2 regions of the Streptomyces sp. NPDC005899 genome follow, and region 2 is predicted to be linked to the other one. Evidence: riboswitches for the same ligand, from Rfam matches in the RefSeq annotation. Region 2 holds a riboswitch; the other holds the start of a gene.
The links. A riboswitch is a leader RNA that binds a small molecule or an ion and turns the genes downstream of it on or off. The one in region 2 is predicted to bind S-adenosylmethionine.

Region 1 (4,365 bases), on a different contig from region 2:
CGACCGGTGTCTGGTAGAGCATGTGGTGGACGAACCAGAGCACGGAGTTCGCGATGCCGTTGTACGCGTCGGCGTGGACCTCGGCGTCGATGTCGAGCATCCGGACGCCGGGCTCGGACAGGCCCCGCCGGACCGCCTCGCGGTCGCTGTCGCTCAGGGCGGCGCACACCCACAGCTTGTCCTCGACGGCGCTGAGCCCGGAGACGAGGCCGCCCCCGCCGCGCTTGGAGTCGAGTGAACCGTCCTCGCGCAGCGAGTACGACACCGGGCCGCGGTTGGACGCGACGAGGACCTGTGCAGCGTGCTCGGAGACCATGAGCGGAACCTAGCCCGATCCGGAGGGTGCCAAACGTGGAAGATCAGGCCGCGCGGCGGGCCGCGTACTCCGTGATTTCCAGCATCGGCGGCCGCTCCTCGGTGTCGACGGCGTACGTGCGCGGTTCGAAGCCGTGTTCGCCCCGCTCGAACTGGGTGATCTCGGGCCGCACGATGGCGCCCCGGGAGAGGCGCAGCTGCGCCGTGCGGTAGATCGTCGCCGCCATCCTCCCCAGTGCCTGACCGTCCTGGTGGCGGTGTCTGCGGACGCCTACGTCGACCTGGGCGAGGGCGTCGAGCCCCACCGTGTTCAGGGCGTCGACGAGGAGGCCCAGTTCCACTCCGTAGCCGACCGGGAAGGGCAGCCGCTCCAGGAGCGAGCGTCGTACGGCGTACTCGCCGCCGAGCGGCTGGACGAAGCCGGCCAGCTGCGGCCAGTGCAGGTTCAGCAGCGGGCGTGCCATCAGTTCGGTGACCCGGCCGCCCTGACCTGCGCTTCCGTGGAGCGGGCGGTCGTACATCGCCTTGACGAAGTGCACTGCGGGGTCGGTGAGCAGGGGGCCGACCGTGCCGGAGACGAAGTCCGGCGAGAAGTCCTTGAGGTCGGCGTCGACGAAGCAGACTATCTCGCCGCTGGTCACCAGGAGTGAGCGCCAGAGCACTTCCCCCTTGCCGGGGACGGCGGGGAGGCGGGGGAGTATCGCGTCCCTGTGCACGACGCGGGCGCCGGCCTCGCGGGCGACGGCGGAGGTGCGGTCGGTGGACCCCGAGTCGATCACGACGAGCTCGTCGACCAGCGGGACGCGCTCCATGAGCTCCCGGCGGATCGTCTCGACGATCGCTCCGACGGTCGCTTCCTCGTTCAGTGCGGGCAGCACGACGCTCACGGTCGTGCGGTGCGGATCCTGCGTCCTGGCGGCCACGAGCCGGTCCAGCGGGCGATCGGCGGCTGACCAGGAACGCCTGCTCAACCAGCGTTCCATCTCTTCCAGCACGGTCGGTTCTCCCTGGGTGTGATCCATCTCGCGGTACGGACGACTGGTTCTACCGTCCGATGTGTCGGTTACAGTCTGAGCAACGCGGATGAGCCTCGCACGTCGGGGTGGGTCCGCAGACAAATGCCCGGATCCGCGATCCGGTGCCACAGCGCTCATCCAGAGGGACTGAGGGAACGGCCCGTTGAAGTCCCGGCAACCCTCCTGCCGACCGCGAGGTCACGGTGGGGAAGGTGCCAATTCCGTCTTGCGGCGAAATACGTCGCGAGGAAGATGAGGAGAAAGGGCCTCCGCCATCATGGCCGTGCAGACAGTTGCAGCCACCACCGAATCCTCCGCCGTGGACCTCGGTCCCGCCGCGGCGCTTTCCTGCCGCGAGTGCGGCGAGCGTTTCGAGCTCGGTCCCATTTTCGCCTGTGCGTCCTGTTTCGGGCCGCTCGAAGTGGCGTACGACCTGCCGAGCGGCTCCCCGGAAGAGCTCAAGAAGCGCATCGCCGAGGGCCCCGACAACATCTGGCGTTACGCGCCGCTGCTGCCCGTGCCGTCCGATGTGGCGGACAAGCCCAACATCAACCCCGGTTTCACCAAGCTGGTCAAGGCGGACAACCTCGCCCGCGAGCTGGGTGTCACCGGCGGCCTGTACGTGAAGGACGACTCCGGCAACCCGACGCACTCCTTCAAGGACCGTGTCGTCGCCATCGCCGTCGAGGCCGCCCGCGCGTTCGGATTCACCACGCTCTCCTGCTCCTCGACCGGCAACCTCGCCGGTGCGGTGGGTGCCGCGGCAGCCCGCGCCGGCTTCCGGTCCTGCGTGTTCATCCCGCACGACCTGGAGCAGGGCAAGGTCGTCATGGCCGCGGTGTACGGCGGCGAGCTCGTCGGCATCGAGGGCAACTACGACGACGTCAACCGCTTCTGCTCGGAGCTCATCGGCGATCCGCTCGGTGAGGGCTGGGGCTTCGTCAACGTCAACCTGCGCCCGTACTACGGCGAGGGCTCCAAGACGCTGGCGTACGAGATCTGTGAGCAGCTGGGCTGGCGGCTGCCGGACCAGCTGGTCATCCCGATCGCGTCCGGGTCGCAGCTCACCAAGATCGACAAGGGCCTCCAGGAGCTGATCAAGCTGGGTCTCGTCGAGGACAAGCCCTACAAGATCTTCGGTGCGCAGGCCGAGGGCTGCTCCCCGGTGTCCACGGCCTTCAAGGCCGGTCACGACGTGGTGCGGCCCCAGAAGCCGAAGACGATCGCCAAGTCCCTCGCGATCGGCAACCCGGCGGACGGCCCGTACGTCCTGGACATCGCCCGGCGTACCGGCGGCGCGGTGGAGGACGTCGACGACGAGCAGATCGTCGACGCGATCAAGCTGCTGGCGCGGACCGAGGGCATCTTCGCGGAGACCGCGGGCGGTGTGACGGTCGGGGTCACGAAGAAGCTGATCGACGCGGGCCTGCTGGACCCGTCCCTGACCACCGTCGTCCTGAACACCGGCGACGGACTGAAGACGCTGGACGCGGTCGCCCCGACGACCGGTCTGTCGGCGACGATCCGGCCCAGCCTGGACGCGTTCCGCGACGCGGGCCTCGCCGCCGGCCACTGACCACCCGAGACCCAAGGAAGGCACCCTCATGAGCGTCAAGGTCCGCATCCCCACCATCCTCCGCACCTACACGGGCGGCCAGGCCGAGGTCCCGGCCGAGGGCACGGTCCTCTCCGAGGTCATCGAGTCCCTGGAGAAGGACCACCCGGGCATCGCCGCGCGCGTGCTGGACGACCAGGGCAAGCTGCGCCGCTTCGTCAACGTGTACGTCAACGACGACGACGTGCGCTTCGAGGGCGGCCTGGACGCGGCCACCCCGGACGGTGCGGGCGTGTCGATCATCCCGGCCGTCGCCGGGGGCTGACGCGGGCGCCGGGCCCCTCTCCGGGGGCCCGGCGTGGCGCCCTCTTCGGCCGTGACCCACGATGACCCCCTCCGCGCGAGAAGCGGAGGGGGTCATTCTGCATGGTTGAGCGGGGTAAGGTTGGGGAAGCCCCCTCGGCTGTCCGTGCCACCCGCATACGAGATTGCGCCTGGACACGACAAGAAACAGCCAAAGTGCGTGCACCCCTTGCGGCAAAAGTGGCCTTTGTCAGGCCCGACTCGCCCTGGAAACCTGTGAGTTGCCCCTATCCGCACGTTCGGGCGCGCCCGGATTTCTCGTCCGACTGACCTGTTGCAGAGGGCAGTTGGGCAGATACATTCGGCCGCGGTCGACGCGTTCCGGCGCACGCCGCCCCTCCTGTCGGGGGGTGAGTTTGACCCGGGTCCGCGAAGTGCGGTCCTGTGCAAGGGCCAGTAATAGGGGAGTTAGGCATGGCTCAGGGCACCGTCAAGTGGTTCAACGCGGAGAAGGGGTACGGCTTCATCGCGGTCGACGGTGGTGCGGATGTTTTCGTCCACTACAGCGCGATCCAGATGGACGGGTACCGCACCCTCGAAGAGGGTCAGCGAGTTGAATTCGAGATCTCGCAGGGCCAGAAGGGGCCGCAGGCGGACATGGTCAAGCTCGCCGTCGGCTGAGCTCGGCGCGGTCGGCCGACGACACCGCTCGCACACGCAGGGCCCGTACCCCGTAAGAGGGTACGGGCCCTGCGCACGTCCTCACCGCCCCCCGGCGCCGCACGGCCGGAGGGCCTTCGGTTGTCCACAACCCGAGGGTGACGCTTGCACTCGCAGGGGTCGAGTGCTAATCATTGGCGTTAGCACTCTCCAGGTGAGAGTGACAGAACGTGGACCGGGCCGGTGAGGCCCGCAGGTCCGGTGGGGCAAGGATCCACCGGGCACGCTGGCCGTCCGTCGCGGGCGCCTCTCGGTCCGGAGAAATCCTTCCCCAAGCTCTCAACTGCGTTCGAGCAGGGGAGACCCCATTAGTCCGGGAGGACCACTTCACATGGCCAAGATCATCGCGTTCGACGAGGAGGCACGGCGCGGTCTCGAGCGCGGGATGAACCAGCTCGCCGACGCCGTCAAGGTCACCCTCGGCCCGAAGGGCCGTAACGTCGTCCTCGAGAAGAA
Region 2 (4,365 bases):
TTCACCCAACCTCCCTATAGTGGGGCCGCGTTGATCGTATGGACGCAACGCGTGAAGCCGTCTTCCGGGAGCCCGTACGATGACGAACCCCTTCTTATCCGCCGCGCCCGTGACCGGCCGCGGCTGCCCGGCGCACTCCGCGTCCGATCCGGTGCCGCTCAGCGGTCCGGACTTCCACACCGCACCGCAGGCCCTGTACCGCTCCATGCGCCAGGCGTACGGCCCGGTGGTGCCCGTCGAGCTCCCCGGCGGTTTCCCCGCCTGGCTCGTCGTCGGCTACCGCGAACTGCACCAGGTCACCAGTGACGGCGAGCTCTTCCCCCGGGACGTCGGGCTGTGGAACCAGTGGGACCGCGTCCCCGAGGACTGGCCGCTGCTCCCCATGGTCGGACGGCCCATGCCGTCCATCTACTTCACCGCGGGCGCCGAGCACCGGCGCCACTCCCGCATGGTGGTGCCCGCCCTCGAAGGCGCGGATCCGCACCTGATCCGCGACCACTGCGAGCAGCTCGCCGACCGGCTCGTCGACGCCGTGTGCGGCCGGGGCACGGCCGATCTCGTGGCGGACTTCGCGGAGCCGCTGCCCGTCCTCGTCCTCGCCCGTCTCGTAGGCTTCCCCGACGAGGAGGGGGCGGACATCGCACGGGTCCTGAAGGACCTCGCCGACGGGGGCCCGGGAGCACAGCACGCGCACCAGCGGTTCGGGGAACACATGCGCCGCCTGGTGGAGGCCAAGCGGGCGGCGCCGGGGGACGACATCACCTCCCGCATGCTCGCCGATCCGGAACCCTTCACGGACGAGGAGTACGCGCTCGACCTGATGGCCGTGGTGGCCGCCGGGCACCTCACCACCGCCGACTGGATCAGCAACTCCCTGCGCCTGATGCTCACCGAGGACCAGTTCGCCGACTCCCTCTCCGGCGGCCGGCGCAGCGTCGGCGAGGCCATGAACGAGGTGCTCTGGGAGGAGAGCCCGACGCAGATACTCGCGGGCCGCTGGGCGGCCCGCGACACCCGGCTCGGCGGGCGGACGATCAAGGCCGGCGACATGCTCCTCCTCGGCCTGGGGGCGGCCAACACCGACCCGCTGGTACGCCAGGACATCGGTGCCGGTCATCACGCGAGCAACGGCGCGCACCTGGCATTCAGCCACGGCGAGTACCGCTGCCCCTTCCCCGCCCAGGAGATCGCCGAGACGATCGCCCGTACCGGCATCGAGGTGCTCCTCGACCGGCTGCCCGATCCGCAGCTCGCGGTCCCCGCCGAGGACCTGGTCCGCCGGCCGTCCGCCTTCCTGCGCGGGATGAACGCGCTGCCCGTCCGGTTCACCCCCGTACGAACGACAGGAGACCAGCTGTGAACTGCCCGCACGCCACCGTGGTCATCGACCCCCTGGTCCGGGACCTCGACGGCGAGACCGAAGCGCTGCGCCGGGCCGAGCCGCTCGCCCGCGTGGAGCTCCTCGGGGTGCCCGCCTGGACCGTCACCCGGCACGCCGAGGCACGCCGGCTCCTCGTCGACAGCCGCCTGGTGAAGGACATCGGCGCCTGGAAGCTGTGGCGCAGCGGCGAGGTGACGCACGACTGGCCGCTGATCGGCATGATCGACGCGGGGCGCTCCATGTTCACCGTGGACGGGGAGGAGCACCGGCGGCTGCGGACCAAGACCTCCCAGGCGCTCACCCCGCGCCGGCTGGAGGCGATCCGCCCGGACATCGAGCAGCTCACCGAGGAGCTGCTGGACGCGCTCGCCGAGCAGGGCAGGGACGGCGTCGTCGATCTCAAGGCCGTCTTCGCCCAGCCGCTGCCGATGCGCGTGGTCGGCCTGCTGATGGGGGTGGACCGGGCTCTGCACCCCATGCTGACACGGCGGTACAAAGCCTTCTTCTCCATGCTCACGCCGCAGGAGGAGCGGCTGGCGCTCCTCGCGGAGCTGGACGTCTTCTACGCCGAGCTGGTGCGGGAGAAGACCGCCCGCCCCACGGACGACCTGACCAGCGCGCTGATACTCGCCGAGGACGGCGGGGAGCCGCTCACCGAGGAGGAGGTGGTCGGCAACCTCAAGGCCATGGTGGCCGCCGGGCACGAGACCACGATCGGGCTCATCCTCAACGCGGTACGGGCGTTGCTCGCCCACCCTGACCAGCTGAGGAAGGTGCTGGACGGGGACGTCCCCTGGGAGTCGGTGGTGGAGGAGACCCTGCGCTGGGACACGCCGACCACCCACCTGCTGATGCGGTTCGCCACCGAGGACATCCAGGTCGGCGGGCAGACGATTCCCGAGGGGGAGGGAGTCGTGATCTCCTACCGGGCCATCGGCCGGGACACCGCACAGCACGGTCCGGACGCCGGCGCCTTCGACGTCACCCGCCCGGCGCCCATTCGGCACATGACCTTCGGCCACGGCGCGCACATCTGTCCCGGGGCCGCGCTGTCCCGGGTCGAGGCCGGCATCGCACTGCCCGCGCTGTTCGGCCGCTTCCCGGATCTCAGGCTCGCGATCGCGGACGACGAGATCCGCAAGCTGCCGGTGATGACGCAGAACGACATGGAGGCGTTCCCGGTCCTCCTGCACGGCTGAGGACTCATGTCGGCCTCGTCACGGGGGTGTTGCGTGCCCCCTGACGCCGCCTCGGCTGCTGTTAGGCTCCCCGTGGGTCATGAGTTCCAGTGGTAGGCCCCGGCTCGCTGGACGGCACCCCGCTCCGCTGCGGGTGCTCCGGGTGACGACCCGCCCCGCGCGGCACCGTGCGGGGAACAGCGGACCACCGGGAACGGGCCCCGGGGTCCACGACCCCGAAAGGCGGGCGAAGGCCGTGCTCCCCCACCTCGACCACCGTGACGGCTGCACCCGGTACGCGCCGGGGCACCACGTCCACTGGATCCACGCCAAGAAGTGCGTCCAGGAGCCCGGGCAGGCCGTCGAACTGCTGCTCACCTCCGGCGACGTGCATGACGACGGCCGGCTGGCGCTACGTGCCGCGTTCGACCACTCCGGGGAGCTCCCCGAGGTGTGGACGCACGCTCCCACCGGCCTGCGGGAGCTCCTGGCGGGGCACCGCGGCCGGGTGTTCTGGCTGCCGCGATGGCACGCCCTGCGGTTCGTCGGTCTCGACGGCCGGGCGACCGGACTGGTGAACGTCGCCACCGAGCGCGGCCCGTTGTGCGAGACCGTCACCCCCGGGACGCGGCGTTCCGATTCCGGCCGCGGGGGCCTCACCCGCGGGTTGTAGGGGGCGGGGACGCCCGGGGATCCCCGGGCGGCTGAAGCGTGGTCGGCGTCCGGTTCGGCATCCCGGACGCCGGCCGTTCCCCGGCTTCCGTGTGTCCCGGATGTGCGCGGCTCATTGACGCACGACGCGTTCGATTCTACGGTCCGATCCGAAGTCCCGGTCACCATCCGGTATATCGAACACTTTCCCCATGACGCATGACAGGGGCATGGCAACCATTCGGGGCCTGGTGGCGACTGTGCCAGTGATTCCCGACCCGTGATCCCCGCCCGCTGCCCGGCGGTACATCCCCCACCCGACTCCGACTCCGACCAGGACTGCTCCGGATCCGACCTCGGCTCCGGCAGCCCCTCCGTCGCCCGCCCCACAAGTGCCGGGCTTCCGCCCGCACGCCCGACTACACCCCCCACTCCGGCTCGAGCCCCGGCCACACCCTCGAGCCACGACCGAGGAAGTGCTCATGAGCCGCACCCTGGGAAGAACCCTCGCCGTCCTGACCGCCGCCCTGCTGTCGGCCCTCGCCCCCAGCAGCGCCTACGCCTACCCCGATCCCGGTGTCGTCAGGGGCGACATCGTCGTCCACGACCCCAGCATGGTCCGCAGCCCCACCGGCCAGTACCTGCTCTACTCCACCGGGGAGGGCCTCCAGCTCCGCACCTCCACCGACCGCACCGCCTTCGGCCGCTCCGGCAGCGCCTTCACCACCAAGCCGGGCTGGTGGAAGAACTACTCGTCGGCCTCCGACCCGTGGGCCCCCGACATCTCCTACCGCGGCGGCACGTACCTGATGTACTACGCCGTCTCGTCCTTCGGCAGCAACACCTCGGCCATCGGTCTGGCACGCTCCACCACCGGCCGGGCGGGCAGCTGGACCGACTACGGGATCGTGTACACGTCGAACGCGTCGAGCGACTACAACGCCATCGACCCCAACCTCTTCGTGGACGACGACGGCTCCTGGTGGCTCTCCTTCGGCTCCTGGTGGACCGGCATCAAGATGATCCGCATCGACCCGTCGACGGGGAAGCAGCACCCCGGGGACACCGCCCGCCGCGCACTCGCCTCCCGGCCCACCGGCACCAAGGCCGTCGAGGCACCCACCGTCGTGAAGCGGAACGGCTCCTACTACCTCT

Region 1: it holds a riboswitch for S-adenosylmethionine, as region 2 does, so the genes downstream of both, thrC (threonine synthase) here and ABZ371_RS24980 (hypothetical protein) in region 2, are expected to answer to the same signal.

The regions. Positions count from the first base shown of each region.
Region 1 covers NZ_JBEXWB010000029.1:26,478-30,842, forward strand. Annotated here, with positions in the region: gene ABZ371_RS06350 (trehalose-6-phosphate synthase) at 1-316, opposite strand, end outside; gene ABZ371_RS06355 (glucosyl-3-phosphoglycerate synthase) at 360-1,310, opposite strand; SAM riboswitch class I at 1,463-1,590, shown strand; gene thrC (threonine synthase) at 1,609-2,907, shown strand; gene ABZ371_RS06365 (MoaD/ThiS family protein) at 2,936-3,211, shown strand; gene ABZ371_RS06370 (cold-shock protein) at 3,664-3,870, shown strand; gene groL (chaperonin GroEL) at 4,241-4,365, shown strand, end outside.
Region 2 covers NZ_JBEXWB010000283.1:2,871-7,235, reverse strand. Annotated here, with positions in the region: gene ABZ371_RS24990 (cytochrome P450) at 80-1,360, shown strand; gene ABZ371_RS24985 (cytochrome P450) at 1,357-2,580, shown strand; SAM riboswitch class IV at 2,656-2,766, shown strand; gene ABZ371_RS24980 (hypothetical protein) at 2,816-3,232, shown strand; gene ABZ371_RS24975 (arabinan endo-1,5-alpha-L-arabinosidase) at 3,693-4,365, shown strand, end outside.